Acidithiobacillus ferrooxidans ATCC 23270: one gene and its partner. The protein of the gene in region 1 binds, or shares a complex with, the protein of each later gene. Links are inferred from orthologs where the notes say so. Each region holds a gene or a part of one and is shown in the gene's direction. Other genes may lie near its edges. The genes, in order: AFE_RS04405 and AFE_RS10425.

Region 1 (14,972 bases):
AGCGACTCCAGCAGTGTCACCAGCAGATCACGGGCGACGCCGGAGTGCTGGTAGACGCCCAGTCGCCATCCGGCAAGACTGTCCATGCCAAAAAAGTCCCGGTAACGCTGCTGATAGAGCGCCAGCCAGTGCGGGTCAGCAGCGGGCAAAACGGGTGGCTTGCGCAGCGCGCCCGCGTCGTCGAAAAGGGCCGTATCCACCGTCATATCCTGACGCAGGATCCCGGCCTCATCCGCTTTGAGCAGTTCTCCACGAGGCAGGTTGAATTTGATGCCGTTGCGATCAAACGGAATATGACTGCCGGTGACCATCAGGGACGGGACTCCCGCCGTCAATCCCGCAAAAGCCAACGCCGGCGAGGGAAGGTATCCGGCGAAACGAGGCTGCCCGCCCCCCGCGAGGACCGCGGCCCAGGCCGCGGCCAGCATCCGCGGCGTGCTGGGACGCAGGTCGCCGCCCAGTATCACCGCATCCCCGGCGTGAAACTCGCCGATTTCCGCAAGATACCGCAGAAAGGCCTGGGTATGTACATAAACGACCTTATCCGACAGATCCACCACCAGACCCCGCAACCCACTCGTCCCAAAAGCCACCATCATCTGCCCTCTCCGTGTGTGCCGTTCCGCTCATGATAACGGCAAGGCGCTTGCGGCGATACCGGCGGACCACCCCGAACCGCTTCCCCTCCCACCCCACGACTGTGTACCATATGCTGTTTGCACGGCGGCATCGTCCTGGTGCATTTCCCGATATCATCAAACCACCGAGCACACCCATGCCTACCAATAATGACTGGATGAACTGGCACCGCGATGCCAGTGCAATGCCCACGCTGGGGACGTACGGTTACGAAGATATCCGCAAATGGGTGGGCGATCTGGAAATTCGCAAAGCCCAACCTTACCAGAAGTCCATCAGCCATCTGGAGCAGCGTGGCAGCACCGACCTCAGTGCCCTGGTGCAGGGCACGGCACATACGCCATACCGGGTAGACATCCACCTCAGCCAAGGGCATCTGGTAACCCTGTGTACCTGCCCGGTAGGCAGTCGCTGCAAACACGTCACCGCGGTGCTCCTCGCTCTGCTGGCCGGTCGTAGCCACGCTGCGCCGACGCCGGCCCCGGCTTTGCGTCCGCATGTGATGCAATGGCTGAGCGAACTGCGTTCGCATCTGGATCCGCCCAAACCCAAGCCGCCGACTGCCACTCATACCCTGTACTGGCTGCTGGAACTGAACAGCCGACGTCATCAGGGGCCGGTTCTCAGTTGTCGTAAGGCCCGCCTGAACAAAAGCGGAGAATGTACCGGTCTCACCCCCTGGTACAATTTTGAAGGCGCCCAGCGCCGCCCGCCGAGCTTCATCGACGACGCGGACCAGCGTGCTCTGCGCCGTCTGCTGCTGGAAGACCCCTATGCCAGCCAGACGGGCGAATTCGATCTCGGCCCCCGCCACGGTGCCGCAGCTCTCACCATACTCGCCGGTACCGGACGCCTCTTCGCCAATTCGCCAGCCAACCCGTCCCTGCGACTCGGTGATCACCGGCCTGGCACACTGGTCTGGAAGGTCAGCAAGGGCGGGGAACAATATCCGGCACTGGAAACCACGCCACCCGCTACCAGCTTCCTGCCCCTGGATGCGACCTGGTACCTGGATGGGAAGACTGGGGAAATCGGCCCGATCGAGACGGACCTGCCGACCACGGTCCTGCGCGATCTGCTGCAAGCCCCGCCCCTCAATGCGCAAGAAGCCATTCTTTTGCGCGAGATGCTGGAGCAATCGGTGCCCGGTCTCCCCGCGCCCGTGGCCGATCCCGGACAGGGCTTACGGGAAATCGAAGCGCCTCTGCAAGCCCTGCTCTGGTGCGACACTCTGGCCCTCCTCGGTATTCAGGCACACCGCAACTATGCCGGCCAATGGAGTCCTACCTGTCGCTTCGATTATGCGCAGCCCACATTTGTGTATGGTCCCGCACGCATTGCCGTGGACGACGACAGTGCCATCCAGACCCTCAACAATGGTGAGATGGTTCGGATAAAACGCGACAGGACAGCCGAAAAACAGGCACTGCAGGCACTCGGAAAAACAGGTCTGAAAGCTGTCAGTGCCGGCCTTTTCCACAGTCTGTCGCCGCTGCCTCATCCCATCTACGGGCTAGCCAGCGAAGCCGACTGGGACGGGTTCATGTCAACGAGCGTCGAGACCCTCCGCGAGCAGGGTTGGGAGGTGCGCTGGCCCGATGGCTTTCGTCACTACTTCCTACAGGTGGATGAATGGGATATGCAGGTAGATGGTGCCGAGGAGGGGTGGCTGGGTCTCGATGTCGGTATCGTGGTGGACGGCAAGCGGCTGGCGCTGCCCCCCCTGCTCGGCGCCCTCTTCGCCCGCGACCCGCGCTGGCTGAATCCAGGCGGTCTCGGTACCATTCCCGATGGTGAGCATATCCACCTGCACACCCCGGCGGGCGTGCCGATCCAGACCACGGCGGATCGCCTGAAACCTCTGGTCGGAACCCTCATCGATCTGTTCAGCCTGGACGCCGGGGGGCCTTTGCGGATGTCCGCCTTTGACGCGCCCCGCATCGCCCGGCTGGTGGACGGCAACCAGTGGCGTAGTGAAGGGATGGATGCCGTGCGTGCTCTGGCTAGATCTTTGCCTCAAAACGGAGAGATCCCCTCCGTCCCACTGCCCGCAGGTTTTGCCCTCCCCCTGCGCAGCTATCAACAGGATGGGCTTGCCTGGCTGCAATTCCTGCGCGAGCATCATTTGGGCGGCATTCTCGCGGACGATATGGGTCTCGGCAAAACCGCCCAGACCCTCGCCCATCTGCTGCTGGAAAAAGAAAGTGGCCGCCTCACGGATCCCGCCCTGATCATCATGCCCACCTCTCTGATTCACAACTGGCGAGAAGAGGCGGCACGCTTCACTCCCGACCTGCGGGTGCTCTCCCTGCACGGCAAAGAGCGCAGCAGCCGTTTCGCCCAGATACCTGACCATGACCTGATTCTTACCACCTATCCGCTGATCTGGCGGGACGTCGAAACGCTCAGAAATCAGCACTTTCATCTGCTGATTCTCGATGAGGCACAGATGGTCAAGAACGCGCGGGGCCGCGCCGCCGAAGCCATCCGTGAGATTCCTACCCGGCATCGGCTTGCCCTCACCGGCACCCCCCTTGAAAATCATCTCGGCGAACTCTGGGCACAATTCGACTTCTTCCTGCCCGGCTTTCTCGGCGACCAGCGCAGTTTCCAACGGGTCTGGCGCGGCCCCATCGAGCGCCACGGAGATGCTGAGCGTCTGGATTTGTTGGCCCGTCGGGTGCGCCCCTTCATTCTGCGTCGGCGCAAGGAGGATGTCGCCAAGGAACTCCCCGAGAAGACCATCATTATCCGCCCCATGGATATCGAAGGGGCGCAGCGCGATCTTTATGAAACGGTACGCAGCGCCATGGATGAACGGATCCGCCAGGAAATCGCCGCCAAGGGTTTTCAGCGCAGCCAGATCGTCATCCTGGACGCGATGCTCAAACTCCGCCAAGTCTGCTGTGACCCGCGCCTGCTCAAGAGTGAAAAGGCGCGAAAGGTACAGGACAGCGCCAAACTCGCCCTGCTCATGGAGATGATTCCGGAGTTGCTGGCGGAAGGTCGCCAGATTCTGCTGTTTTCGCAATTCACCGAGATGCTCGCCCTGATCAGTGCACGCCTCGACAAGATGCATATCCCTTACGTGCTGCTCACTGGCAGCACCCAGGATCGCAAGACGCCCATCGACCGCTTTCAGCGCGGTGAAGTGCCACTCTTCCTGATCAGCCTCAAGGCGGGCGGCGTCGGCCTCAACCTCACGGCGGCAGACACCGTGATTCACTATGACCCGTGGTGGAACCCCGCCGCCGAAAATCAGGCCACTGATCGCGCCCACCGCATCGGCCAGAAACGTCAGGTTTTTGTTTACAAGCTGATTGTTGCCGGGAGCATTGAAGAAAAAATCCTGGCCCTGCAGGAGAAAAAGGCCATTCTCGCCGCAGGTGTGCTGGAGAAAACGCAAAAAGAAAAGCTCCGTTTCGGCCCCGACGACCTGGCCTCCCTGCTCGCGCCGCTACCGGAAGTCTTGCGCTGACGCAGGAGCCGCAGTGCTTCCTGAACGGCACACTTGGTGGCATGATGTTCTTCAGCAATCTCCGGGGGGTCAAGGCGTATGCAGGCAGCACAGACAGCGGACCGATGGCACCATTTCATCGTCGGGGGTGCCCTGCGCCGTTCATCAGGCAGCAGCGCCGATGGCCGCCTTTAAGGCAATCTTGAGAGTACGCTCCTCCCGTCCCGCGGCGGTGCTGGTGTCGCTGGTGCTGTGGATGGGTTGTGGAACATCCGTAGCGACGGCCGGCATCCTCAGTGCCGCTCAGGAACAACTTTTGAACTCGGCAGCAACCGCTTTCGCTCAGGGTGATTATCGCCCCGCCGCCGATGCACTGCCTGAATTGGAAAACACCTACATGGGACCATGGGTAGGGTACTGGTCTCTGCAACCCCGCCTCAACATCATGACCCAGCGCCAATACCAGCGCTATACCCTGCACTATCCGGGCGGAGTGGCGCATCATCTGCTGCGCCGGCAATGGCTGCTGGAACTCGCGCGCCGCAAGGACTGGCCGGACTTCACCCAAGTGTATCAGGATGGCAGCCCTCCTGATTTGATCTCCTTACGCTGCGATGCGGCGCGCGACCCACTGCTGCGCACCAGTCTGGTAGTTGCCCCCTTTTTCCTCTGGAGCAGTGCTCCGGCGAACGATCAGGCCTGCAACGCCATGGCGCGCGTCTATCTGGCACAGGGGCAAATCAAGACGTCCGAGCTGTGGCATCGCCTGCAGCAAATGTACGAGGCCTCGGCCTTCAGCGCCGCGCTGCGCTTTGCCCCGTTTTTGCCTCCGCCGCAATCCGGCCAGCTTGCGCAGACGGTAACGGCACCGGCCACATGGATCTCTCAGCAGATTCAGCAATACGGCACCGGCAACTGGCCAGCCGGTCAGGCCCATTTGCTGGTGCTCGCCCTCCTGCGCCTCGCTGCCATCCATCCTGCAGACGCCGCACGATTTGTGCAAACCCTGGATGCCCTGGATGCTGCCGATAAATCTCTGCTGCTGTACAACGCTGCCTACCATGCCACGCTATCCTTTTGTTCCGAATCCGGACACTGGTATGCCCAGGCCTACGCGGCCGATCCGCAGTTCCACCCACGGCCCCGACTGCTGGCCTGGATGGTCCGTACAGCATTGCGCGACGGTGACTGGAACATGGTGGAGCTGGCCACCCGGCAGATGGGTGCCGTTCAACGGCAGCAGCGGCAATGGCAATTCTGGTCCGCGATCGCACAACTCCAGCTTGGGCAGACGCAGGCCGCCTATACCGCGCTCGCGGCTCTGGAATCTCCGTGGACTTATTACGGGCAACTGGCCATGGCGACGCTGAACAGACCACTGATCCTGAAGTCCGGCGACCCGCCCGCACCCATCGAAGTGAGTGCCACTCCCGTGAATAATGCTCCCGGGCGGACCGCGATCACACTTTATCATCTCGGACTCTATTTCGACGCCCTTGCCGAATGGGACCAGTTTTTGAAGGGGTTGAACGGCCCAGCGGAAATCGAGGCCGCAGCCCGGACGGCCTTTCAGCATGAGGCGTGGCTGCTGGGCATCCATGCCAGCAGCCTGATTCGCGGTGGGAAAGACTGGCGACAAGGCTACGTGCTTCCCTATGCGCAGGAAATCAGTGCCGCCGCAGCCCAAACCGGCTTGCGACGCGCCTTTCTTGCCGGCCTGATCCGGCAGGAATCTGGTTTTGCGTTCGGCATCCAGTCCGACGTCGGCGCGCAAGGCCTGATGCAGGTGATGCCCGCCACCGCCCGGTGGCTGCAAACCCATGTCGCCGGCGCCGCCACCGCCGATCTGCACAGCGTCGACGGCAACCTGACCCTGGGTTCGCACTATCTGAGTCTTCAGCAACAGCATTTTGGTGGCTCCGAGCTGCTGGCTGCGGCGGCCTACAACGCCGGGCCCGGCGCACCGCAACGCTGGCTGGGTCGTTGGACACCGCCGCCAGGCCCATGGGCGGGTCCGATTTTCACCGCGAATATCCCCTTTCGGCAAACCCGCCACTATGTGCAGAGCGTGCTGACCAACACGGTTGTCTACGCCGCCATTCTCGACCGCAAGCCGCAAACCATATGGCCCGAGTGGCGCCTCGGCACCAACCCGTAATCTGCTTGGCAGTTCATGCGACGCACTCCGTCTATACTATGTTGTTATCCACAGGCGTCAGGGACTCTGCATCACCATGACCGCACCCGGTTTTCTTCCTCGCCCCTGCTTACAGCATCTGCTGACTGCCTTGACTGCGGCAGGCTACTGCTGTCTGGGTCCCAAGGTGCGGGATGGCGCCATTGTCTACGAAGAGTTGGGCAGCGCCGACGATCTGCCGCGGGGGGTCCACGATCATCAGCAGCCGGGCGCGTATCGGCTCCACCGCGACGAGAGCCCGCGCTGTTTCTCTTGGGCCAACGGTCCCCAGGCCCTCAAGCCGCTGCTCTTCGCCCCCCGGGAGGCCCTCTGGACCAGCGCTGCGGGGAGTGACGGGGGCATCACCTTTCACCCCGAGATACCGGAAGCCCCGCCCACCGCCGTCATCGGGGTGCGCGCCTGCGATCTGGCGGCCCTGCGTCTGCAAGACCAGCACTTCCTGGAAGGGCCTTTCCCGGATCCCCATTATGGCGCCCGGCGCAGAAACCTTTTTTTGGTGGCGGTGCATTGCACCCAACCTGCGGCCACCTGTTTCTGCGCCTCTACCGGCGACGGGCCGCGGGCCGCGTCGGGTTTCGACCTGGCCCTGGCGGAACTGGACGAGGGGTTCATGGTGACGGTGGGGAGTCCCAAGGGCGAGGCACTGCTTGGGCAACTACCCATCGAAGCCTTGGATCCCGCCCAGCAGGCCGCCGCCGACGGGGAGATCGTTGCTGCCGCCCAGGCGCAGCAACGCGCCCTGCCGTCCCGCAACCTGCGTGATGGCCTCTTTGCCAACCTTCACCACCCCCATTGGGACGATGTGGCCCAGCGCTGCCTGTCCTGCACCAACTGCAGCTCCGTCTGCCCCACCTGTTTCTGCCACGCCGAGATGGAGGAACCCGCCCTGAACGGCCTGAACAGTACCCATTACCGGCAATGGGACTCCTGTTTCACCGAAGGCCACAGCGCTATCCACGGCATCGTCATCCGCGCTGACACCCGCCAGCGCTATCGCCAATGGCTGACCCACAAGCTCGGGAGCTGGCACGACCAGTACGGCCGCTCCGGGTGCGTGGGCTGCGGACGCTGCATCGCGTGGTGCCCGGCTGGCATCGATATCACCGCGGAAGCGGCGGCCGTCTGTGGAGGGAATCATGTCTGATCCTTACCTTCCCCACGAGGTCGAGGTCCTGGAGCGCGTTCAGGAATCCCCCACCATCTTCACCCTGCGCCTCGCCTTCACCGAGCCGGAAATGCAGGCCCGCTATCGCTTTCAGCCGGGCCAGTTCAACATGATTTATCTTTATGGGGTGGGCGAGGTGCCCATTTCCATCGTCTCCGACCCAGAAGATGAGCACCTCATCGATCATACCATCCGTGCCGTGGGCCGGGTCACCCAGGGGCTGGCGCGCCTGGGGAAGGGCGCCCGCCTGGGCCTGCGCGGACCTTACGGCCGGGGCTGGCCTCTGAAACTGGCCGAAGGCAGGGACATCGTGCTCCTCACCGGGGGGCTGGGCTGCGCGCCGGTGGTTTCGGTCATCCACTACATCCTGCGGCGGCGGGAACGCTTCGGGCGGCTCACCATCCTGCAAGGGGTCAAGCATACCGACGACCTCATCTGGCGCGCCCAGTATGAAGCCTGGAGTCGGCTGCCCGATGTGCAGGTGGGGCTGGCGGCGGACGTGGGCAGCCCCGGCTGGTTCGGACAGGTGGGGCCGGTAACGGTCCTCTTCGACCGCGTGCAGTTCGATCCCGGTGCGCTGATGATGATGTGCGGCCCCGAGCCCATGATGCGGGCGGCCGTGCAGGAGCTGCTGCGGCGCGGCGTGGCGGAGGAGGATTTGTGGCTCGGCATGGAGCGCAGCATGCACTGCGCCATCGGTCATTGCGGCCATTGTCAGATGGGGGGGCACTTCGTCTGCCGGGATGGCCCGGTCTTCCCCTACCCGGAGATCCAGGCCCTGCTGGGCGAGCGAGGATTTTGACGTCATGGCCGCTGCCAAACCACGCCTTGCGGTGCACAAGTTCAGTTCTTGCGACGGTTGTCAATTGGCCTTCCTGAATCTGGGGGAAGACCTGCTGCGGCTTGCCGAGCTGGTGGAGATCGTTCACTTCGCCGAGGCCGGCCCCGTGGACCCGGATGCCGTCGTGGACATCGCCTTCGTGGAGGGGAGTGTCTCCACGCCCGAAGACGAGGAGCGCATCCAGAAAATCCGTAAAAACAGCCGCCACCTTATCAGCATCGGCGCCTGTGCCACCGCTGGCGGCCTCCAGGCCTTGCGCAACTTGGCCGACGGCCCCGGCTGGATTGCGGAGATCTACGCCCAGCCCGAACACATCCATAGCCTGGCCACCTCCACCCCCATCGCCGCCCATGTCCCGGTGGATCTGGAACTGTGGGGCTGTCCGGTGAACGGGCGCCAGGTCCTGGGGGCGGTGCGCGCCCTCCTCTTCGAGGTCGTGCCAGCGCTCGAAAAGGACAAGGTGTGCCTGGAGTGTAAACGCCATCAAGCGGTCTGCGTACTGGTGGCCAAGGGACTGCCATGCATGGGCCCGGTGACGCTCACCGGCTGCGGGGCGCTGTGCCCCCGTTTCGGACGCGATTGCTACGCCTGCTATGGGCCGGCGGAAAATCCCAACGCCACGGCATTGGGGCGACGGTTGGAGGGACTCGGCCTGGTGCCGGAGGCCGTCGCGCGGCGATTCCTCTTCATCAACAGCGGCGCCCCGGCCTTTGCCGAGGCTGGCCGCCATTGGCGGGAGCAGGTCCATGACCCAAAGCCGTGAGATCAGCCTTTGCGTGCCGGTCCTGGCGCGGGTGGAGGGGGAAGGCGCCCTGGATCTGGAAGTGCATGACGGGCGCATTCAAACCCTGCGCCTGCGCATTTTCGAGCCGCCTCGACTCTTCGAGAAGTTCCTGGAAGGCCGGGAATACCAGGAGATCCCGGACATGGTGGCACGCATCTGCGGCATCTGCCCGGTGGCCTATCAGATGAGCGCCGTGCATGCCATCGAGGGTATCTTCGGCCAGGCACCCGGTCCCTGGGTGCGGGCCATGCGCCGCGTGTTCTACTGCGGCGAGTGGATACAGAGCCACAGCCTGCACATCCATCTGCTGGCAGCGCCCGATTTCCTGGGTTACAGCAGCGCCTCCGAGATGGCGCGCGCGCATCCCGACATCGTGCGCCGGGGGCTCGCCCTCCAGGCATTGGGCAATGAGATCATCCGCTTTTTCGGCGGTCGCTCGGTGCATCCCGTGGGTGCCCGGGTGGGGGGCTTTCACCGTGCGCCCAGCCGGGCGGAGGCGGCGGTACTCCGGGAGCAGGTGCGGGCTGCCCTGCCGGGGGCCGAAGCCCTGGTGGCCTGGACCGCCGCGCTGAACCTGCCCGACGACCCTCAGGACTTTGTCAGTGTCGCCCTGCGCCACCCGGATGAGTACCCCATGAACGAGGGGCGCATCGTCTCCAGTGACGGCCTGGACATTCCCATCGCCGACTACGAAAGCCATTTCCGGGAGCATCAGGAACCCCACTCCACCGCCCTCTATGCGGCGCTGGACGGACGCCCCTACCTGGTGGGTCCCCTTGCGCGGCTCAACCTCAATCTGGATCGCCTGCATATGCCCGTCCGGGAGGCCCTGGGGCGTACCGGCATCGCTTTTCCCAGCCGCAACATGTTCCACAGCATTGTCGCGCGGGCGGCAGAGATCCATTATGCCCTTCTGGAGACCAGCCGCCTGCTGGAAGATTACACCGAGCCAGAGGCACCCTTCGTCCCCGCCGTACCGCGCGTCGGCATCGGTTACGGGTGCACGGAGGCCCCCCGCGGCCTACTCTGGCACCGCTACGATCTGGATGCCGCAGGTCAGGTGCTGCACGCCCGCATCGTCCCGCCCACCAGCCAGAATCAGGCGCGTATGGAGGCGGACCTGCGTCACTCCCTGGAGACCCTGGGTCTGGACCGGGACGGCGAGACCCTGCGCCAGCAAGCCGAAATGGTGATCCGCAACTACGATCCCTGCATCTCTTGCGCCACCCATTTCCTGAAGGTTCGGCTGGAACGGCGGTGAACCCGGTCCGCATCCTTGGCATCGGTTCGCCCGTCGCGGGCGACGATCTGGGTTGGCGGCTCGCGGAGGCCCTGGAACAGGCGGGTCTGCCCAGGTATTTCCCCGCGGGAATGGTCCACGTCACGCTCTGCGATCGCCCCGGCAGCCTCCTGCTCCCGGCCATGCGCGGCGCGCGTCTGGCCATTCTCCTGGATGCCATGCGTAGCGGCGCGCTGCCCGGCACAGTGCGGCGCCTGGATATGCTGGAACTGGACGACGGCACTGGGCTGCTGTCGAGCCATGGCTTCGGTGTGGCCGAGGCCCTGGCCCTGGGCCGCGCCCTGGAGGATCTGCCGCCCCGGGTGCTTATTTACGGGATCGAGACGGGCCGGGCACCTCCCCCTCCGCCACTCAGCGACCTGGTGGCCATTCTTTGGCCGGCGATCATCGACGATATCCGGGTGTGCATGAAGGAACCCGGGGTGGTACCTTTAGCGATGGAGTCCAAACAAAAGTCTGGAGGAGCATCCTTATGAACGGGAAACAGCGTCACATCGCCTGGTTGGTATCCGGCGCCGTCCTGTGCGCCGGAACGGCAGTCACCGGGGCCAGCGCATCCCCCGTAGACATACAGTTGAATGTCGGGGCACCACCCATCTATGCGGCACCGGGCTATCCGCCGATGGCGATCGCCACGCCACCCCTGATGATCTGGTTGAGCAACCTCGGAGTTTACGCCGCCTATGGCGTGCCTCAGCCCATTTTCTATCTGGGCTCAAGCTACTATTACTATTACGGTAACCGCTGGTGGGCCGGGCCGGGCTATCGCGGACCATGGCGCCCCATCGCCGCGCCGCCACCCGCGCTCCGTCACTGGAATTACCGCGACTGGCAAAACGTCCAGCGCGATGCCCGGCGCCATTATCGCGACCCACAGTGGCGCCATTTCCGTCCGGCGGAACGTCCGCAACCACAGTATCGTGGACCGGAGCAGCGGGGCCCCGGCGCCTTTCGGGGGCCGGAAGGCCACGGACCTGCGCAGCGACCGGAGGATCGTGGTGGACCTGGTCGGGGACATGACGGCCATGACCAAGGCCACGGTCCTCACTGACAAGGATCGTGGCAGGGTCGAAACTAGCCGAGTTTGCCTTTGACCCAGTCGCGGGCGGCGGCGAGGGCGGCATCCAAGGCCGCCGGATTGCCGGCCCCGGCCTGCGCCAGTTCCGGACGCCCACCCCCCTTGCCGCCCAACGGTTGTGCCACGGTGTTCACCAGTTCTCCGGCGTGAACCCGTCCAGTCAATCCTTTACCGACTCCGGCAATCAACGCCACTTTCTCCCTTTCCACGCCCGCAAGGACGATGACGCCGTCAGGTAACTGACTGCGCAGGCGATCCAGGGCATCGCGCAAGGCTTTGCCATCCATCCCCTCCAGGCGCCTGATCAATACCGGTACTCCGCCCACATCCTCGGCCTCTGCGGCAAGATCGGCACCCGCTCTGGCGGCTTCATCCCGCTTGACCTTTTCCAGCTCTTTTTCTAACTGGCGCAGGCGTTCCAGGGTTTGCGCCAGACGTTGGTCCAGTTCTGCAGGGGCAACTTTCAACAGTCCGGCCGCCGCTTGCAGGCGTTCTTCATCACGCTGAATAGCCTCCAGCGCCACCGCGCCGGTGACTGCTTCGATACGCCGGATACCCGCTGCCACGCCGCTTTCGCTGAGGATCTTGAAAACACCTATATCGCCCAGCGCCTCCACATGGGTGCCGCCACAGAGTTCCATGGAGAAGTCACCCATGCGCACCACCCGCACCTCGTCTCCGTACTTCTCGCCGAAGAGCGCCATGGCACCCAGGGCCTGTGCCTCGGCGACAGGCAGGATCCGGGTTTCGGCGCCGACATTATTACGGATAGCGGCGTTGACCACGCGCTCGATTTCCCGCAACTGTGCGGCCGTCACCGGCTCCGGCTGACTGAAGTCGAAACGCAGCCGCTCCGGGTTGACCAGCGAACCCTTCTGCTGCACATGACTGCCGAGAATGTTGCGCAAGGCGGCATGGAGCAGGTGGGTCGCGGAGTGATGTGCGGCCGTCGCCCGTCTGGCCACTTCGTCGATGCTGGCAACCACCATATCGCCGACCCGCAGGCGCCCGGATTCCATGCGCCCCAAATGCACATGCAGGTGACCCATGGGCTTTTGGGTGTCCGTCACGGCAAACAGGGCATCATCCGACTGGAGCTCGCCACGGTCTCCCGCCTGCCCGCCGGACTCCCCGTAAAAGGGCGTCCGATCGAGAATAACCACTCCCATGTCCCCCGCTTCGAGGAAGGCCACCTCTTCACCATCGCGGATCAGCGCCACCACCTTCCCCTCATCGGCACAGGTCGAATAGCCGGTGAACTCGGTAACCGGCAGCCGCATGGCCAGATCGTGGTACACCCGCTCGGTCTTGACCTCACCGCTGCCCGCCCAGGCGGCACGGGAGCGGCTGCGCTGCTCCGCCATAGCCGCCTCGTAGCCCTCCATATCCATGATCAGATCGCGCTCGCGGGCGATATCAGCGGTTAGATCGACGGGGAAACCAAAGGTATCTGCGAGCCGGAAAATGATCTCGCCGGGAATGGCGGCACCCGCTGCAAGATCCGCAATGGCCTCCTCCAGCAGACTGAGTCCGCGCTCCAGCGTTTCCCGGAAACGGGTTTCCTCACGCTCCAGAGCGCGCTCCACTTCGCGCTGTGCCCGCGTGAGTTCGGGAAAGGCACTGCCCATCTCCGCCACCAGCGGCGCCACCAGTTGATGGAAAAATACCGTCTCCATGCCCAGCTTGCGGCCATGACGCACGGCGCGGCGGATGATGCGGCGCAGCACATAGCCGCGGCCTTCGTTGGCGGGCAGGACGCCATCGGTGATGAGAAAGCTGCAGGCACGGATGTGATCCGCCAGCACCCGCAAACTGATGTCCGTCGCCGCATCGCTCCCATATGTTTTGCCGCTGATGGTGGCTGCTGCGGCAATCAGCGGCTTGAAGAGATCGGTGTCATAGTTGTTATGTACGCCCTGGAGCACGGCCGCGAGACGCTCCAGACCCATGCCGGTATCGACGGAGGGTTTTGGCAGAGGGGTCAGGGTGCCGCTGCTGTCCCGGTCAAACTGCATGAAGACCAGATTCCAGATTTCGATATAGCGATCGCCGTCTTCCTCCGGACTGCCCGGAGGGCCTCCGGGAATATGGGGGCCGTGGTCATAGAAAATCTCCGAACAGGGGCCGCAGGGGCCGGTGTCGCCCATGCTCCAGAAGTTGTCCTTTTCGCCGCAGCGGGAGAGGCGCGCGGGATCGATACCGATCTCGTTCATCCAGATGTCGGCCGCCTCATCATCCTCCTCGTAAACCGTAATCCAGAGCTTTTCCGGCGGCAGGCCCAGACGTTCGGTGAGGAAACGCCAGGCAAAGCCGATCACTTCACGCTTGAAATAGTCGCCAAAAGAGAAGTTGCCCAGCATCTCGAAGAAGGTATGGTGCCGCGCTGTGTAGCCGACATTTTCCAGATCGTTGTGTTTGCCACCCGCGCGCATGCAACGCTGCGAGGAAACGGCGCGCCGGTAGGGACGGGTTTCCAGGCCAAGAAACACGTCCTTGAAGGGCACCATACCGGCATTGGTAAACAGCAGGGTCGGATCGTTACGAGGGATCAGGGGGCTGGAGGGCACGATCTGATGCCCCTGTTCCACAAAATACTCCAGAAAAGCTTGGCGAATGGCTTGCGCTTGCATCGGTCTTCCGTTGTTAAAGATAAAGTGTTTTTGTCTCCGGGCGGGGTTTCTCCGCCCCCTCACCCGCTGTCAATCGGCAGCGAAATCCCTTTCTCTGCCGGCGCCCAGCACCTGGCGAATCGTCTCTCCGGTAAATCCCCGCCCCGCCAGGAAACGGGCGCGCCGGGCATAATCTCTGGCGTCCGCCGGCGGCGTGTTGCCGAAACGCTTCCGACAGACGGCTTGCGCTTGCTGCAACCAGTCAATCTCGGGGTCTGCGCCAACCTCGATCCCCGCCCGCTGCAAGTCCTGACGCAAGCGCAAGGGCCCGTGCCCCTGACGCACACGGGTACGGGTGAGCATTTCCACATAACGCGCGTCATCCTGATAACCGGCGGCGGCGAGCGCATCCAGCGCCAGCGCCACGTCCCCTGCGTCACATCCCGCACGGAGCAGTTTGTCACCCAACTCCCGGCGCCCATACTCCCGGCGCGCCAGCAACCGTAGCGCCAGCGCGGTGGGATCGCTGCGTTCTGTCGTCAACTAGCCGACCGCTGCGGGCTCTGCCACCTCTTCGGCAAAGGCCAGGGGGTGTCCTGCTGCCGCTGCCCGTATCCGCTGCTCGATATTGGCCGCCAGTTCCGGATGCTCCTTGAGGTACTGGCGGGCATTGTCCTTGCCCTGACCAATACGCTCGCCCTGGTAACTGTACCAGGCGCCGCTTTTTTCGACGATGTCGAACTTCACACCGAGGTCCACCAGTTCGGACAGTCGGGAGATGCCTTCACCGTAATAGATGGCAAATTCGGCTTCGCGGAAAGGTGGTGCGACCTTATTCTTGACCACCTTGACGCGGGTATCGTTACCTACCACTTCGTCGCTCTTTTTGATCGCGCCGATGC
Region 2 (14,960 bases), 1.2 Mb from region 1 along the record:
ATCCCAGCCGCATTGTCGATGCCCGCAGCGGTCGTGTCTTACGGGAGTGAAATCATGCAACAACCATCCCTGGATGAAATGGAAAACTTTCTCCGCGGCTTGCAGGATCGCATCTGCAACGCCCTGGAAGCAGCAGACGGCGCGGCGAAATTCCGCGAAGATCTTTGGGAACGGCCCGGCGGTGGCGGTGGGCGAACCCGGGTTATTGCCGACGGCGCTCTGCTGGAAAAAGGCGGGGTCAACTTCTCCAAAGTCCATGGCGACCAGCTTCCCCCCTCAGCTACCGCACATCGCCCTGAACTGGCGGGACAGACCTTCACCGCCCTTGGCATCTCTCTAGTACTGCATTCCCGCAACCCCTATGTCCCCATCGTTCACATGAACTACCGATTTTTCTCGGCGGGACCAGTGTGGTGGTTCGGTGGCGGCGCCGACCTGACGCCGATCTACGGCTTTGAGGAAGACGCCCGGCACTTCCACGGTATTCTCAAAACCGCCTGTGATCGTCACGACCCAGGCTTTTATCCGCGCTTCAAAACCTGGTGCGACGACTACTTCACCATCAGGCACCGTCAGGAAATGCGCGGTATCGGTGGTATCTTTTTCGACGATCTCCATGGTGATGCCGGTCTCCTGCAGGCCTTCTGGGAGGATATGGCCAACAGCTTCCTCGACAGCTATCTGCCCATCGTCGCCCGGCGCCGGGACCTGGCCTACGGTGAACGCGAGCGCCAATTTCAACTCCTGCGCCGGGGGCGCTACGTGGAATTCAACCTCGTCTATGACCGCGGCACCCTCTTCGGCCTGCAATCCGGCGGGCGCACCGAAAGTATCCTGATGTCCCTGCCGCCCCTGGCGGCCTGGGCCTACGACTGGCAGGGCGAAGCCGGTAGCCCCGAAGCCCGCCTCAAGGAAGACTTCCTCACACCCAGGAATTGGGCATGAGCTACGGCCTGCTGCGCCCTCTGCTTTTTACGCTGGACCCGGAGCGCGCCCACACCCTGAGTATCGCGGCGCTGGAAGCACTGGGACACATGCCACGTGGCCTCGCCCGTGTGGCCCGGCGCTACACCGCCCACGACCCGCGTCTGGCGCAGGACTTTTGGGGCCTGCATTTTGCCAATCCCGTCGGCCTCGCCGCCGGCTATGACAAGGATGCCCGCGCCACCGCCGCGCTCCCCGCTCTCGGCTTCGGCTTCATCGAAATCGGCACAGTGACCCCGCGCCCGCAGCCTGGTAATCCGCGCCCCCGGGTCTTTCGTTATCCGGCGCAGCAGGCGGTCATCAACCGCATGGGTTTCCCCGGTGAAGGGGCTGCGGCGGTTGCCCGAAGACTGGCAGCATTACCTGGCCATCCGGTGCCTATCGGCATCAATCTCGGCAAAAACAAGGACACCCCGCTGGAGCGGGCGCAGGACGACTATGTCGCCGCGCTGGAGTTGCTCTTTCACTATGGCGACTATCTCTGCATCAATGTCAGTTCACCCAACACGCCGGGTTTGCGCTTGCTGCAGGGTGAAGAAGCCTTACGGGGACTGCTCAAGGCCGTCGCCGCAGCCAACCAGCGTCTGGCCCTACAGCATCAGCGCCCGCCCCTGCCTCTGCTCCTCAAGATCGCACCGGATCTGGACAACGATGATCTCAACGCCATCGGTAGTCTGGCCTTAGGCACGGCACCTCTGGTGAATGGTTTCATCGCCACCAATACCACCATAGAACGCCCGGCCTCTCAACCCGGACTCTCCGAAAGCGGGGGCCTGAGCGGTGCACCATTGCTGCAGCAATCCAATGCCGTCATCGCGCAACTCTATCGTGCGACCCAGGGACAGGTGCCCATCATTGGCGTCGGCGGCATTCTGAGCGCGGCAGACGCTTATGCCAAAATTCTGGCCGGGGCCAGCCTGGTACAAGTCTACAGCGGCCTGATTTTCCGCGGACCCGGGCTGGTACGGGAGATTCTGGAAGAACTGCCGGGGCTTTGGTTAAAGGATGGTTATCCCGATCTTGCTCATGCGCGGGGTAGTACCGCCTGATACCCCTTCCGCCACAGCATCCAAATAGATCTTATAGAGATTTTCCGCTTGCTGGAAATCCATGGACATGTTAAACAGTTAAAGACAAGTTTCATGAGACATCAATGAATAACAACAGTTATCGGGGCCGGTTATTCACGTTATCCAAGAGTATTTTCCATGGTTCATAAAATCCATATCATCGGTTTCATGATGCGCACCGCAGGCCTCCTCGTTATTTTCGGATCACTGGCGGGCTGTGCTGCCGTCTCTGATACCGCATCGGCGACCGGGGATATGGTCAGTGCCGGGGCGTCCCTGATCCCCTGAGCAACCCGGTGACCGTAAGGCGGCCGGATAACCTGCAGAGACCAATCTGACTTTAGGACTTGGCCGCCACGCTGGCACCGACAAAAACCGGTGCACTTCGCCTGCGCGGCAATGAAGTTTCCGCCATATTTTACACTCCGCAACTGTTCATATCCATACGGAACATGGTTGGCATTACATATGTTATCCACATACAAGTCACATGATAATATCCTACTCATGATAAAACTTGTCATCAATTCCTCTGCAACCGCGCAGGATTGCAACAACAAAATCATGACAAATGACAACAAGATCACAAGGTAAGGACATCAAGATGGCACATTCAAAGTCGCTGTATTCTTTCCGTATGGCGCAAAAAGCAGAAATGATCGCCCTTTGCGCGCTCATCAATAGTGTATATCGAGGCGATGCTGCCAAAGATGGATGGACTACAGAAGCGGATTTGCTGGGCGGCCAGCGTTGTGACGTGGCGATGCTGGAAAAACTCTCCGACAAACCGGACAGTGGTTTCCTGGTGGCCACGAAAGAAGACGAGATCATCGCCTGCTGTCATGTACAACTTGCCACAGCGACGGTCGCCGAGTGCGGAATGCTTTCCGTGACTCCGGCGTGGCAGAATCAGGGTATCGCCAAAGCACTGCTCCGTACGGCGGAGCAATATTCCCGGGAAACCTGGCAGGCGACGCGCATGCGCCTGTGGATCATCAAACAACGTCCGGAACTGGCGGAATATTATCAGCGGCGCGGCTATCGGCTTACCGGCGCCACCCTGCCCTTCCCGGATGACGTTCGCTACGGCATCCCCAGAGTCAACGGGTTGTACCTCCTCGCACTGGAGAAAGTCATCGCACCGGCCGCGTAAGCATCAGATGCGAAAACCTTGGGGCCGCTGATCCCAGTCAAAAGCCCCCATCAGGTCATACGCGTCGGCGTCGCGTTGGTTGAGGGGTTGCAGACCGAAACGGGTTTCGATGAATTTGAGGATGCTCGCCGTACTGGCGAGGTGGTGATCCACCAACCCTTGCCGCGCCCAGGGGCTGATGAGCAGGGCCGGAATACGGGTGCCAAATCCATAGTCGTCCACCACTTTAGGCGGCAGCGAATCCCAAAAGCCACCACCTTCGTCATAGGTAATGAAGATAGCGGTTTTGTCCCAGGCCGGACCATCCGCAGCGGCGCGCACCAGCTGCTCCACCCATTCCATACCATAGGCGGGTGCGCAGTCAGCCGGGTGTTCGTCATGGGCGGCACTGGCCCTGACAAAGGAAACACCGGGCAGCTTGCCGGCATGGGCATCGGCGAGAAAGTCTTCGCTATCGCGCATGTGACCGTTCTTCACATATTCTGGCCAGCGCGGGTAGTACTGGAAGGGATTATGGTGGGCCACATACAGCTGACCCGTGTCGATCACCGCCGAGCCATCGCCGGGACCAAACGCGGTCTTGAGCGCCCATGGCTTCACCCGGTTCCAATTTTCGTTATACCAGGCCCAGGATACTCTGGCGCCATCCAGACGGTCACCGATATTGTCGTAGGTCTGCGCCTCCGGCGGCGGAGATATCTTCAGCGCTTTCACGGCATCCGCGTTGGTTGGTCCCTGCAGCGGCGGCAGGTCGTTGACCAGCACTTTTTGGTGGTCATAGGGCAGATCAAAGAAACGGTGCTCCAGACCCGCCTCCTTCGGATCGAAGGGCGCACAGACCTCCCTGGGTGCATGAGGATGGATACAGGAACGGGCGGCCGCCAGATAAAGCGCATTACCGGTGCTGCCACCGCTCATGGCCTGAAAGAAATGGTCAAAAAGCGTGTACTGGTGCGCCACCTGATGATAGAAGGGCAAATCCTCACCGGTATAATATCCTAGCACCGGGCCGCTGGGGCGGGCCAGATCGAAGGCGATCTGCTCGGGGCTCATTTTCCTGAATTCATCCCGCGACAAAAGGGTTTTGCTGCTACCCGCCAGGGCCACGAAGCGATCCATTTTGCCGTTGTGCACTTCCGCCATCATACGGAAAAAGCGATGCGCAGGATCCCAGTGCACATTGCCCCTGGCCGGAATATAGGGTGCCATGTGAAAAGGCTGGTTCGGCAACTGCACATTCTGGAAACCAGGAATTTCCGCAGGTAACGGAAGATTATCATAAGCGATGCCCGCGGGGTTTTTCTGTAAACCGAGGAAACGCGGATCCAACTGTCCCTGCCCATCCAACAGGTTGACGACCTGCTGCCCGTTTTTCGGCTGAAAAGTACCGAAGTAGTGATCGAAACTGCGATTTTCCTGAAAGATCACCACCACATGCTCGATCTTCTGGCGCAGGAGACTCTCCCCACTGACGCCTGCCGCACGTGCCACCCCCAGCAGATGCGGAGCAGCGACAACTGCACCACTCCCCAGCCCCAGCCGCTTCAAAAACTGCCGGCGATTCTGTCGCTCCATGAAAAAACTCCTGATTCCATTAACGATTGGTAAGTATCCGCCCATATAGTCGGCGGATACTAGGAAGCGCGTCCTGACAAATGCACCTCTACCGTAAAATTGGTGGCATGCTTCGGCATATCTTTGGAGAAGGGCGGGTACTGTCCTTCTTTCACTGATTTCAATGCCGCCCTATCGATGGGCCCCGCCCCGCTGGACCGGGAAATTTTCGCCCACTGCAATCGACCCGAAGGCGCAAGCCGGAATGTGATGACCGCAGTGCCGCTTAAATGCATCAGGCGGATAGCTTCGGGCACATGGGCATCCGCCTGGACCTGGGCCCGCACCAAGGCTGCGTATTCGGCTAACGCCGCCTGACGTGCGGCCATGCTGGGCGCGGGCGGCGGTGGTGGCGGCAGGACCACCGGCGGCCTGGGCGGTGCCACCGGCGCGAGAGGCAACGGTGTTTTGGCTATCAGCGGCTTCGGTACAGGCACCTGATGCACCACTGGTTTCGGCAACGGAACGGGACGCGGCAGCGGCTTGGGATGCACTATCGGCTTTGGCGGCGGCGGTACCGGCTTTGGCTTGGGCGGAACCGGCCGTACCATGTGAATTGCAATAATCTTCTTTATGACCGGCTTGGGGGGTGGCGTATTACTTCCCACCCAGATCAATCCGCCCACCAGCAACGCCTCCAATACCGCACCGACCAACAATGCCCGGCCAAAATGCTCTTTATTCGTATTTAGTGGCGGCGGCGTCCAGGTTGGACTGCCAACGATTGTATTCACCGATTACCTTCCTTGTTTTTCCTAACCACTCGCTTTCGCGGCAATCCCGATATCGCTCACTCCTGCCTTCTGGCAGCGATCCATCACATGAACGAAATCCTGAAAAGGCACGCCTTTATCGGCAGCGATGGTGATCTGGGTCTTGGCAGGGTTACCATCACCGGCGAGCATTTTCTGCAGGTCGTCCAGATCATAGTGATGACCCTTCACATCCACCGACCCATCCTTATCGATATTGATGGTATAGTGCGGGCGCGGAAGCTGCTGCGCCTGGCTGGACCTGGGCAACTGCAGGCTCAGTCCTTTGTCGGGGATCATTTGCAGCGTGATCATGATAAAAAACACCAGCAGGAAGAGCATGATGTCGATCATGGGAATGATCTCCACCCGGCCCTTCTTCTGCTCGAAGTAACGGCGCTCCATCAGCTGGCCCTCGCCACGGACAACATTTCACTGCGTTGCTTGTCACTGTTGTCCGGGGTGATCATGGGTTGACCGTCCATCCGATTGAGCAGCATGGTCTTTACGGAATCCAGTTGCAGGAGAATCTGCCGCACCTGATTGTTGAAGGCATTGAAAGCCATCAGACCGAGCATGGCGATGAACAGCCCAGTTGCCGTGGCGACCAGCGCGTCAGCCACACCGCCGGTGACCGCCGTAGGCGCATGTCCCGGAGTGGCCAGCACTGAAAAAGCGTGGAACATACCGATAATCGTGCCGAACAAACCCAGCAGCGGCGCCAAGGTGATGATAGTGTCGAGCAACCACAGACGGCGATCCAGTTGCGGCGCCAACACCAGCACGCTTTCTTCGAGACGACTGGCAAGGCCTTCGCCTTTCACCTGCCCATGATGGGAGGCAGCCATACGCAGCAGCGCGGCTTCGGGCAGATCACTCGCCCCATCAGCCATCTGATTCAGTGTGTCACGATCCAGGCGACCATGGCTACCCAGTTCATGCACAAAGATCAGTCCACGCAGGATGGTGCGCCGCAAAAACCAGAACCGGTCCACGATAACGGACAGTTCGACCAATAACAGCGCGCCAAGCACGTAGAGAACGCCATCTGAATAGTTGGCGAGGTGAATGAGATATTGCAGGTTCATAAGGACTCCCTCTCTAACCGAAGGCGGTACCATAGCAAATCAATGTGACAGTTTTATGAACCTGTTATGACAAATTTACATCAATGGCGTTTTTCGGCGGCAAACTCAGGCGATACCCAAACCCATGTACCGTTTCCAGCCACTCCGCAGCACCGGCCTTTTCCAGACATTTGCGCAAACGATGCACCTGAGCCGCCACCGAATTTTCCTGGATGAGGCTGCGGCCATCGGTCAATACATTGGCAATTTCGCGGGACGAGAAGGTCCGATCCGGGTGCAATGCCAAATAGTGCAGAAACCGGAAAAGTCGTCGGCTCAGACGTATTTCTTCACCATTCACCCATACCCGACAGCTTCCCGGGTTGACTTGGATCAGCGATCCCTGCTCTACCGGGAGGCATTTCCAGTGCTGGTTTTTTTTCAGCAGCGCCGATGCCTGCGCCAGCAACAACGTCTCGCTATACGGAGTCGAGACATACGCGCTCGCGCCGGCATCCAGGGCGGACATGGCATTTGCATCACCATCCATCCCGATAGCCAGCACCGGCAAACCGGCACAAGCCGGGTAAGCACTTAATTCCATGAGCCACGGCGCAAATCGGGCAGACCAGTCCTGCAGAATGAACAAGGCCGGGTGCCATCCTGTAACAAGCTGAAAGGCGTCATTCATTGTGCTCGTCGTGCGCAGGAAAGCGCCCGATCCCTGCAGACGGAATATAAGCCCGCTCGGTGGCGCCGTCTCTGCCAGCAGCAGAATGCGTGCCTGATAAAGCGGATCCATTTCCACATTGTTATTCGTTGTGCTGCCTTGCGGTATGGCCATCATGGTTTCCTGCCGAAACTGGACCTTATGACAGGATATACCCACAATATGACATTATCATGAAACTAAAATGACAATTTTATGACAAAAGCCCAGCGACATATGTACCGCAATACACAGGATTTGCGGAGACCGCAGTGGTCTCCGCTACTCCAACCAGGCATGGAAGATCAGTGAATTACTGAAGTGGGATGGTTTGCTGTTGCGGCTGCTGTGGCGTCGCTGGCTGACTGCTGGCCTGAGGCAATACCGCCCCCGTCGGAGCCTGAGGACTGGCGGCCATGCCCAGCTGTTGCGAAAGCAGCTTCTGGAACCGCAAAGATAGTGGCTTGTCGCCAAAAGTCCCGATACGGATGTTGACCTTGGTAACATCCGTGGCCATGGAAGTCAGCGTTACCTTGGCGGTCTGGCCGTTCATGGTGGTACCCTCGATCAGATACTCGGACGGACTCTTGCGGATTTCGCCGTTATAGTGGATGCCCATTTCTCGGAACGCCGCCTTCGACGCTGCACTGACCCGCGTCACCGACGTCGGATAGTAGGCGTAGAAATTGGCGACCCCGCCATTTTCCACATAGGCCACGGCCCCACCACCAGCCCCGGCCGCGAGAAGCGCCACACAACCACCAAGCGGCAGAACTGCTACCACGCCCACTACCGCCAACCACGCCCAACGCCGTTGCGTCGCCATGCCAACCCCCTAGCTCCGTCAAAGAAACCGAGAAATAGTGACAAAAAACCCGGCAGAACCGGGCTCCTTCGCTATTGTCTGAAATCCTATCACAGCTCACCCATGAACATCCACAGCACGTTCGCCAGCGCGGAAGGCAACCGTGCATATTGTCACAAAAAAGTCACCTCCGTGACGCACTGCTGTCACATGAGGCTGCTAGCATGGGCACCATTCCAGGAGGCAAAAGGCCTCCACTTTATGTAAGAGATAGCCGCATGAACAGCGTAATACAAAGCCAGGCACACCCGCCGGTGGTGCTTGAGCGAAACCCATGGACTACCCAAGCCTTGCAGGGTCGGTTATCCGCCTATAGCGGATCGATCTTTCGGGTCAGCGTGACCTGCACCGTTGCAAGGCCGCCCTGGGCGCGCAGTTCTGTTCTCTGCGCCGCGCTTTGGCGCCGCCTCTTTCTGATATTTCAGGAGTCTTGATTGATGAATACCGCTTACCTCATCCACCTCGCCAATTACTCTGACGGCGTGCTCTATATACTGGCCGGCCTTCTTGTGGTCGCCCTTGGCGTCATTGTCGACCGGTTCTGGTATCTGCGCCGCACCATCCTGCGCGGCTCGCTATTCGTTCGAGAGATCGCCCAGCACGGTCGCCTGGATCGGGAAACCCTGCAGAGACTTGCGGATGAGGCCGGAGATTTGCCCGAGGCCGCCCTGCTGAAGACGGCGGTGATCCATTCGGGATATGTGCTGGGCGATCCTCTCGCCAGTCGCCTGGAGGAGAGCATCCTGATCATGGCGCCGCAACTGGATCGCCGTCTGTGGCTGTTGGACACCATCATCACCCTGGCGCCGCTGCTGGGCCTCTTCGGTACTATCATCGGCATGTTTCACGCTTTCTCCGTATTGACCGCACCAGGGCACGCACCTACCGCGGTGACGGGCGGGGTGGCGGATGCCCTGGTCGCCACCGCCACCGGCCTGTTCGTCGCCATGACCGGCCTGGTGGCTTTCAATGCCTTCAATAATCAGGTGCGGCAGATCCTGCTGCAACTGGATTCGGTGAAGACCATATTGCTCAACAGCATGGACGGTCACCCGATGCCCGATAACAGGGAGAATATTTTGCAGGCGGTCGCCCCGAAGGTGGCGTCAGCCGTGGCGAGGGCGGTCTGATGGAGCAGTGCGGCTTTTCTTGGAGTAAGACTAATGAATAATATGATCGCGAAGGCGGTGATCTGCGTCATCCTTGCAGGACCGCTGTGTTACTTACCCTCTGCCTTGGCCAACCCCCTGAATCGGCATGTTTTGAGTTCGGTTCAACTTGACTCACAAAATATAGCAAATTACACCGCCACGTTGCCCACGGGCCGCATAGTGACGCCGGTCGGCGCAATCAACGGCACCCCGAATTTCCCCACGATGGTAGCAGCAGATGGCAATCGTATTGCCGTGCTGGCTAACGGTGCAACACCTTTTCAAACCATTACGTTTTATGACGGGAATAATCTTCGGCGGGTAGATCGCCTGGCAGCGTTTTCGAAAGTGGCACCCGTTCAACCGATGGCTTACGCAACACCTGATGGTAGCGGTATCGCGATCAATCCGCAACATGCGGGTGCGGCAGGCGTGGTGTATATTCCAAAAGAAGGCGTTGCACTTAAAATTGCCCAGGCCAAAGCCACGCTTGCCGCCGAGAGCGATTCCCAAGCCATTCCCAGTTCGGTCATTTCGCACAGCGACTTTTTCCAAGGGCTTACTGCCGGTCCGGATGGAACCTTCTACGCTACAGGAGGTGATTCTGATCAGGTGGTGGCTTTGCGCAGTGTGCAGGGCAAGGTTGAGGTGATTCATCGGTATCCTTTGCAGTGGCAGGCTTTTCCGAAGGATCAATATCCCTATCAGTATCAGGGGAACCAGCAGAAGAAATATCTCTTTTACCCGGACTCGGTGGTCGTCGGTCCCCAGAATAAGCATCTCTATGTGACGGGGATGCTCGCCAACAGTCTGGCACGTATCAGTATCGCCAGTGGCAAGACCGAATACGTCAATGTCGGTGCCTATCCCTTTGCGGTGGCTCTGGCCGATAACGGGCAGCGGTTGGTGGTCAGCGACTGGGCAGGCAACGGCGTTGTGGTGCTGGACCGGCAACGCCTGAAGGTTCTGGGCGAAATTCCCACTGGGCCGGCGGTCGGCCCGTCAACAGTGGCGGCGGGTGTGCACCCTACGGCGATGGTTGCGGTGCCCGACAGTCCCGACGTCTTTGTGGCCGACGCCAATGTCGACAAGGTGGTGGAAGTCGATACGCAAAACTTGCGCCCGCTGCAGGTGGTGGACGACAGCCCCTATCCCGACGCCCCTCCCGGTAGCTATCCGGATGGACTTGCGGTTGCCGATGGCAAGCTCTATATCGCCAACGCCGGTAATAATGATGTGGCGGTGTATGACATCCGAACGGGAAAGCGTCTGGGCCTGATTCCCACGGCCTGGTACCCGACCAGCCTGACGGTGGCGAATGGTGCCTTATATATCAGCTGTGCCAAGGGTCTGGGTGCCGGGCCCAATCTACAGTGGCAGTATATCGGCAATATGATGCACGGGGTGATCCAAAAGGTGGCTCTCCAGGAAATCCCGGCCCATCTGGCCGATTGGACCGAGAAGTCTTTGCACAACGATGGTTTTACGTCGGCCCAGCGCAGCGCCCGTCACGAGGGAAATGTCAAAACCACCACCTATCTGCGCAAGCATATTCACTACGTTGTATTCATCCTGCGTGAAAATAAGACCTTTGATGAAGATTTAGGGGATTACACGGCGGCTGGCAAATGGGCGGATCCACATTTTGATCTGTATAATCAGAAAGAATTGCCCAACTTGTATAATCTGGCCCATCATTATGCGCTGTTCGGGAATTTCATGGCCGACGGGGAAGTCACCGCACAGGGTCATCAGTGGACCGATGGCGCTTCGGATTCCGATGTGGTGCAGCGCTTGTGGCCCGAATATTATTCTAACCGCGGTTTGCTCTGGAACGCCGGTCCCGGCGGTAGCTCTTCCCTCAAGCCCACCGCACAGGGCGCACACAACCCCTATGATATCTATCAGCCGCTGGGAGATCATACCAACCCCTGGATCAGCTATCCTGAAAAGCTCTATTTGTTCAATGATCTTTTGGAACATCATATCCGTTTCGAGGATTTTGGCGAGAACGTGACGCGACGCCGGGATGGTGTCATTCGTTCTGGCCTACTGCAGCATATGGATGTCCGTTATCCCTATTGGGATCGGATGATTCTGGATACGGCTCGTGTGAGACTGGCCGAACACTGGCTGAAGGCCCATCCGGGCGTAAAATTTCCGCATTTCATTTATATCTGGATACCGGACGACCACACTGCAGGCTTGTCTCCCTGCTATTACGCGCCAGATTATTACGTAGCCAATAACGATTACGCCACAGCCAAATTCATCCATTACCTGTCCACGACGCCGCAATGGAAGCATATGGCGATTTTCCTGACCGAGGACGATGCGCAGTCCGGTGCCGATCATATCAATGGTCATCGCACTTTTGCGCTGGTCATCAGCCCCTGGGTCAAAAAAGGCGTGCTGGAAACGCATCTGAATTCCCAGGTGAATATCGTCAAAACCATTGAAGCAACCTTGGGTCTGCCGCCCATGTCCCAGTGGGATGCCAATGCCTCGGTCATTGCGGGTATCTGGACAGATCATCCGGATTTCGCGCCGACGCCGGCGGTGCTTCCGATTCAGGTGCCGGTGTCTTTCAATCCGGGTAAATGCAGCAATCGAACATTGCTCAGAAGAGAGGCTGGGGCCACCGGTCATATGCTGACTGCGGAATGGTTGAAGGCGCATACCGATCCCCACGGGCGGCGTCTGGCGCCGGTTAGTGCGGCGAACGCCTATACCCCCACTTCGCTGCTCAAGGTCAGCGGTCCGGAGCAGTTGAAGCAGGAATGGATCGCCAGCAAGGGGGTCAAGAGCTATGACCATTTTATGGCCTACCTACATCACTATGCCCAAGTCCATGGGGCGACCATCGCCAGCTATGAAGCCAACGAAGGAAAACTCCATTGAACAAACCATGCAACCGCAAAAATCACCAAATATTCCGTGCCACGACCAGACCTATGCAAGGACATTGAGAGCGTATGAATGCAGCCACCTCCCTTTCTTCCCCGGTTCAGCCCCCGAAGTTCAGGAAGGATCACTTCGGACGGGCGCTGATGATCGGTGCCATTATAGAGGCACTGATGATTGGGGGATTGATATATTCCCATCTATCGCAGCCGGTGACGGTCAAACCAAAGCCCAAGATTATGGCGATTCACATGATGAAACCGGCACCACCCAAGCCCAAACCGGTGCCCCCGCCACCGAAACCCGTGGTGCATCCAAAGCCTGTTCCGAAACCCGTGCCCAGACCACCTATACCAAGGCCGATTCCACATCCGGTGGTACATCATCCGCTACCGCCCCAACCGCTGCTCGCCAAAAAGGCCGTACCGCAGGCGCCAGTATACACGCCGCCGGTAACACCGCCCGCGCCACCACCGCCACCCGCTCCAAGTCCGGCAGCGCGCCAGTCGGCCATAAACACCTACGCGGCCATGCTGCGTACGCGAGTACAGGCCAATGCCCGCGTGCCGGATTCCGTCCGGATGATGCATGTAAGCGGCACTGCTACGATTTCCTTTCGCCTGACGCCGTCAGGGCATCTGCTCTCTGCGCAGGTTGCCCGGAGCAGTGGAATCGGCGCCATCGATCGCGCCGCCTTGAAGGCCGTGGAGGACACCAGCTTCCCACCATTTATCCGGAAAATGCCCCAACATCCCATGACGTTCGATGTGTTGGTGCATCTCTCCGCCCACGGTAGTTGAGGAAAAGTTCCGTTACTTTTTGGTTTTTGGAGACTGACATGGAAGCATCTGCCATTGAAAATGACGCCGCCGCACGCAAAGCTGTTGCCGAACACATCCGCGCCCTTTTCGACGGCCCCGGCAGCCGGCAATGGTACGACGGTTACGAAGCAGTATCGCAGACGCGGCACGCGCTGCTATGTGCGCAGAATGCCATTGCGGCGAGTGCGGAGGGGCATCTGGTAAGCGCCGCATTCCTCCATGATATTGGCCATCTCATCGATCTGAACGGGCGGGACAAATTTCAGAGTGGCACCGATGCCCAACATGAGGAGATCGGGGCCAACTGGTTGGGGCAGTGGTTTCCACCATCGGTAACCGAACCGATTCGCTGGCACGTTGCAGCAAAACGTTACTTGTGCGCGACCGAACCGAGCTATCCTGCGTCCCTCTCCTTGGTTTCTCAACGAAGCCTGGTACTCCAGGGCGGAGCGATGTCCGCGGGAGAGTGTGCGGCCTTTGAAAAAACATGCTTCAGTGCCGATGCCATTCGCCTGCGCCGCTGGGACGACCATGCCAAAGACCCCGGAAAGCCGCTACCGGATTTCCAGGATGTCATGGCTTATATCATACGCAGCGTCCGCGTTCCCGTCCTGTAGCTACTACCGCAGCCCCTTCAGCGAGTAAGGAAATCCCAATGCACACAATCCATGCGCTACTCGATGATCTGAAGATCAACAAACAACACCGCCGAATCGTTCTGGCCGCTGGTTTGGGCATTTTTCTTGATGGTTATGATTTGTCCATCATCGCTGTCGCCCTGCTTTTGCTGAAACCTGACTGGCATCTGTCGGCGGTGGCTACCGGCTTGCTGGGCGCGGCAACGCTGGCAGGCGCGGCACTTGGTGGTCTGGTGGGTGGGCGCATTGCGGATCTTTTGGGCCGCAAAGTGCTTTACCTGATTGACGTGGCAGCATTTTTTATGGCGGCCCTGCTCTCCGGTGTTGCTTGGGATGTGTCCTCCCTGATCATTTTCCGCTTCTTTCTGGGTGTCGGTGTAGGTATGGATTATCCCTTGAGTTCGAGCTACATCGCAGAATTCATGCCCAAAGCGCAGAGAGGAGCAGGACTCTCTTGGGCATTTACCTTGTGGATGATTGGTGCTGTGGTTTCCGCAGTCGTTGGGTTGGTGCTGCTACAGGCCGGTCCGAATGCCTGGCGCTGGATGTTTATTAGCGGCGCGTTTCCCGCTCTGGCAGTACTCTGGTTGCGGCGCAACCTTCCTGAGACTCCGCGCTGGTATATCGCGCATAACCGACCGGAAGAGGCGATTCAGGTGCTTCAGAGCATGTCGCCGGAAGTGGATGCGCAAAGCCTTCGTGAAGCCCTTCAAAGGCAGGCTCCAGAACTCGTCCAGATACGCGCCTGGGCCACTTTGTTTGCTCCGCAATGGTTACGGCGCACACTGTTGGTAGTCATACCTTGGATGATGGTGGATATCAGTGTTTATGGTTTGATCGTGTATCTGCCTATCTTGCTGGAGGGCTTCGGCATCCACTCTCACACGGATGCCTTGGTGTGGAATGTGCTCTTCGATCTCATCGCTTTGTGCGGTATCGCGTCCCTGGCACTGAGCACACGTCGGATTGGTAGAGTTTTTCCGCAAATCGCGGGTTTTGCGCTGAATGCGTTTTTTCTGGGTGTCCTGGGTCTGGTAGCACTCTACATGCATCCCCCGATCTGGCTGCTCATTGTCACTATCTTCGGGTACACGTTCTTCAACAATTTTGGGCCAGCCACCACGACTTGGCTCCTGCCGGTAGAGATTTTCCCAACGGATCTACGCGCCTCAGCCCATGGCCTGGCGACGGCCTGTTCCCGCGTGGCGGCGACGACCTCCGTTTTTCTGCTG

The links.
Region 2: the proteins of AFE_RS04405 (region 1) and AFE_RS10425 are in contact, whole or in part, in a crystal structure (PDB 5UE9), measured with the Lactococcus lactis proteins. The link is inferred for Acidithiobacillus ferrooxidans ATCC 23270 from one-to-one orthologs. Residues at the interface, in WP_023189152.1 of Lactococcus lactis: Leu4, Gln5, Ala47, Ser48, Met49, Leu50, Leu51, Arg52, Arg53, Met95, Leu98, Arg223, Met224, Ala225, Cys226, Ile228, Gly229, Ala230, Cys231, Tyr232, Ala233, Val235, Glu236, His237, Asn243, His244, Ala245, Lys247, Glu250; in WP_025017116.1 of Lactococcus lactis: Gly25, Phe27, Phe29, Glu32, Tyr33, Lys35, Tyr36, Lys48, Phe56, Thr60, Pro61, Arg62, Val63, Ala64, Glu65, Thr66, Ala67, Ser68, Gly69, Met70, Ile74, Gln77, Pro223, Glu251, Phe274, Ala275, Pro277, Phe278.

The regions. Positions count from the first base shown.
Region 1 is NC_011761.1:846,355-861,326, reverse strand. The notes cover bases 6,346-9,344. They hold AFE_RS04405 (FAD/NAD(P)-binding protein), read left to right. Parts: upstream 6,346-7,429; coding sequence 7,430-8,260; downstream 8,261-9,344. Other genes in these bases: AFE_RS16905 (Ni/Fe hydrogenase subunit alpha), read left to right, coding at 9,046-9,344; AFE_RS04400 (NADH-quinone oxidoreductase subunit B family protein), read left to right, coding at 8,265-9,062; AFE_RS04410 (4Fe-4S dicluster domain-containing protein), read left to right, coding at 6,346-7,437. In the rest of the region: AFE_RS04425 (phosphomannomutase), read right to left, coding at 1-599; AFE_RS04420 (DEAD/DEAH box helicase), read left to right, coding at 776-4,117; AFE_RS04415 (lytic transglycosylase domain-containing protein), read left to right, coding at 4,278-6,254; more of AFE_RS04410, read left to right, coding at 6,331-6,345; more of AFE_RS16905, read left to right, coding at 9,345-10,344; AFE_RS04390 (hydrogenase maturation protease), read left to right, coding at 10,341-10,859; AFE_RS04385 (hypothetical protein), read left to right, coding at 10,856-11,434; alaS (alanine--tRNA ligase), read right to left, coding at 11,458-14,091; AFE_RS04375 (regulatory protein RecX), read right to left, coding at 14,161-14,613; recombinase RecA, read right to left, coding at 14,614-14,972.
Region 2 is NC_011761.1:2,015,615-2,030,574, forward strand. Bases 1-2,987 are described here. They hold AFE_RS10425 (quinone-dependent dihydroorotate dehydrogenase), read left to right. Parts: upstream 1-941; coding sequence 942-2,033; downstream 2,034-2,987. Other genes in these bases: AFE_RS10415 (L-threonylcarbamoyladenylate synthase), read left to right, coding at 1-50; hemF (oxygen-dependent coproporphyrinogen oxidase), read left to right, coding at 55-945; AFE_RS16535 (hypothetical protein), read left to right, coding at 2,193-2,342; AFE_RS10430 (GNAT family N-acetyltransferase), read left to right, coding at 2,659-2,987. Outside these bases: more of AFE_RS10430, read left to right, coding at 2,988-3,207; AFE_RS10435 (alkaline phosphatase family protein), read right to left, coding at 3,211-4,782; AFE_RS10440 (TonB family protein), read right to left, coding at 4,842-5,555; AFE_RS10445 (ExbD/TolR family protein), read right to left, coding at 5,577-5,978; AFE_RS10450 (MotA/TolQ/ExbB proton channel family protein), read right to left, coding at 5,978-6,661; AFE_RS10455 (winged helix-turn-helix transcriptional regulator), read right to left, coding at 6,726-7,487; AFE_RS10460 (DUF3568 family protein), read right to left, coding at 7,663-8,175; AFE_RS10465 (MotA/TolQ/ExbB proton channel family protein), read left to right, coding at 8,652-9,344; AFE_RS10470 (bifunctional YncE family protein/alkaline phosphatase family protein), read left to right, coding at 9,378-12,266; AFE_RS10475 (energy transducer TonB), read left to right, coding at 12,341-13,069; AFE_RS10480 (phosphonate degradation HD-domain oxygenase), read left to right, coding at 13,108-13,707; AFE_RS10485 (MFS transporter), read left to right, coding at 13,746-14,960.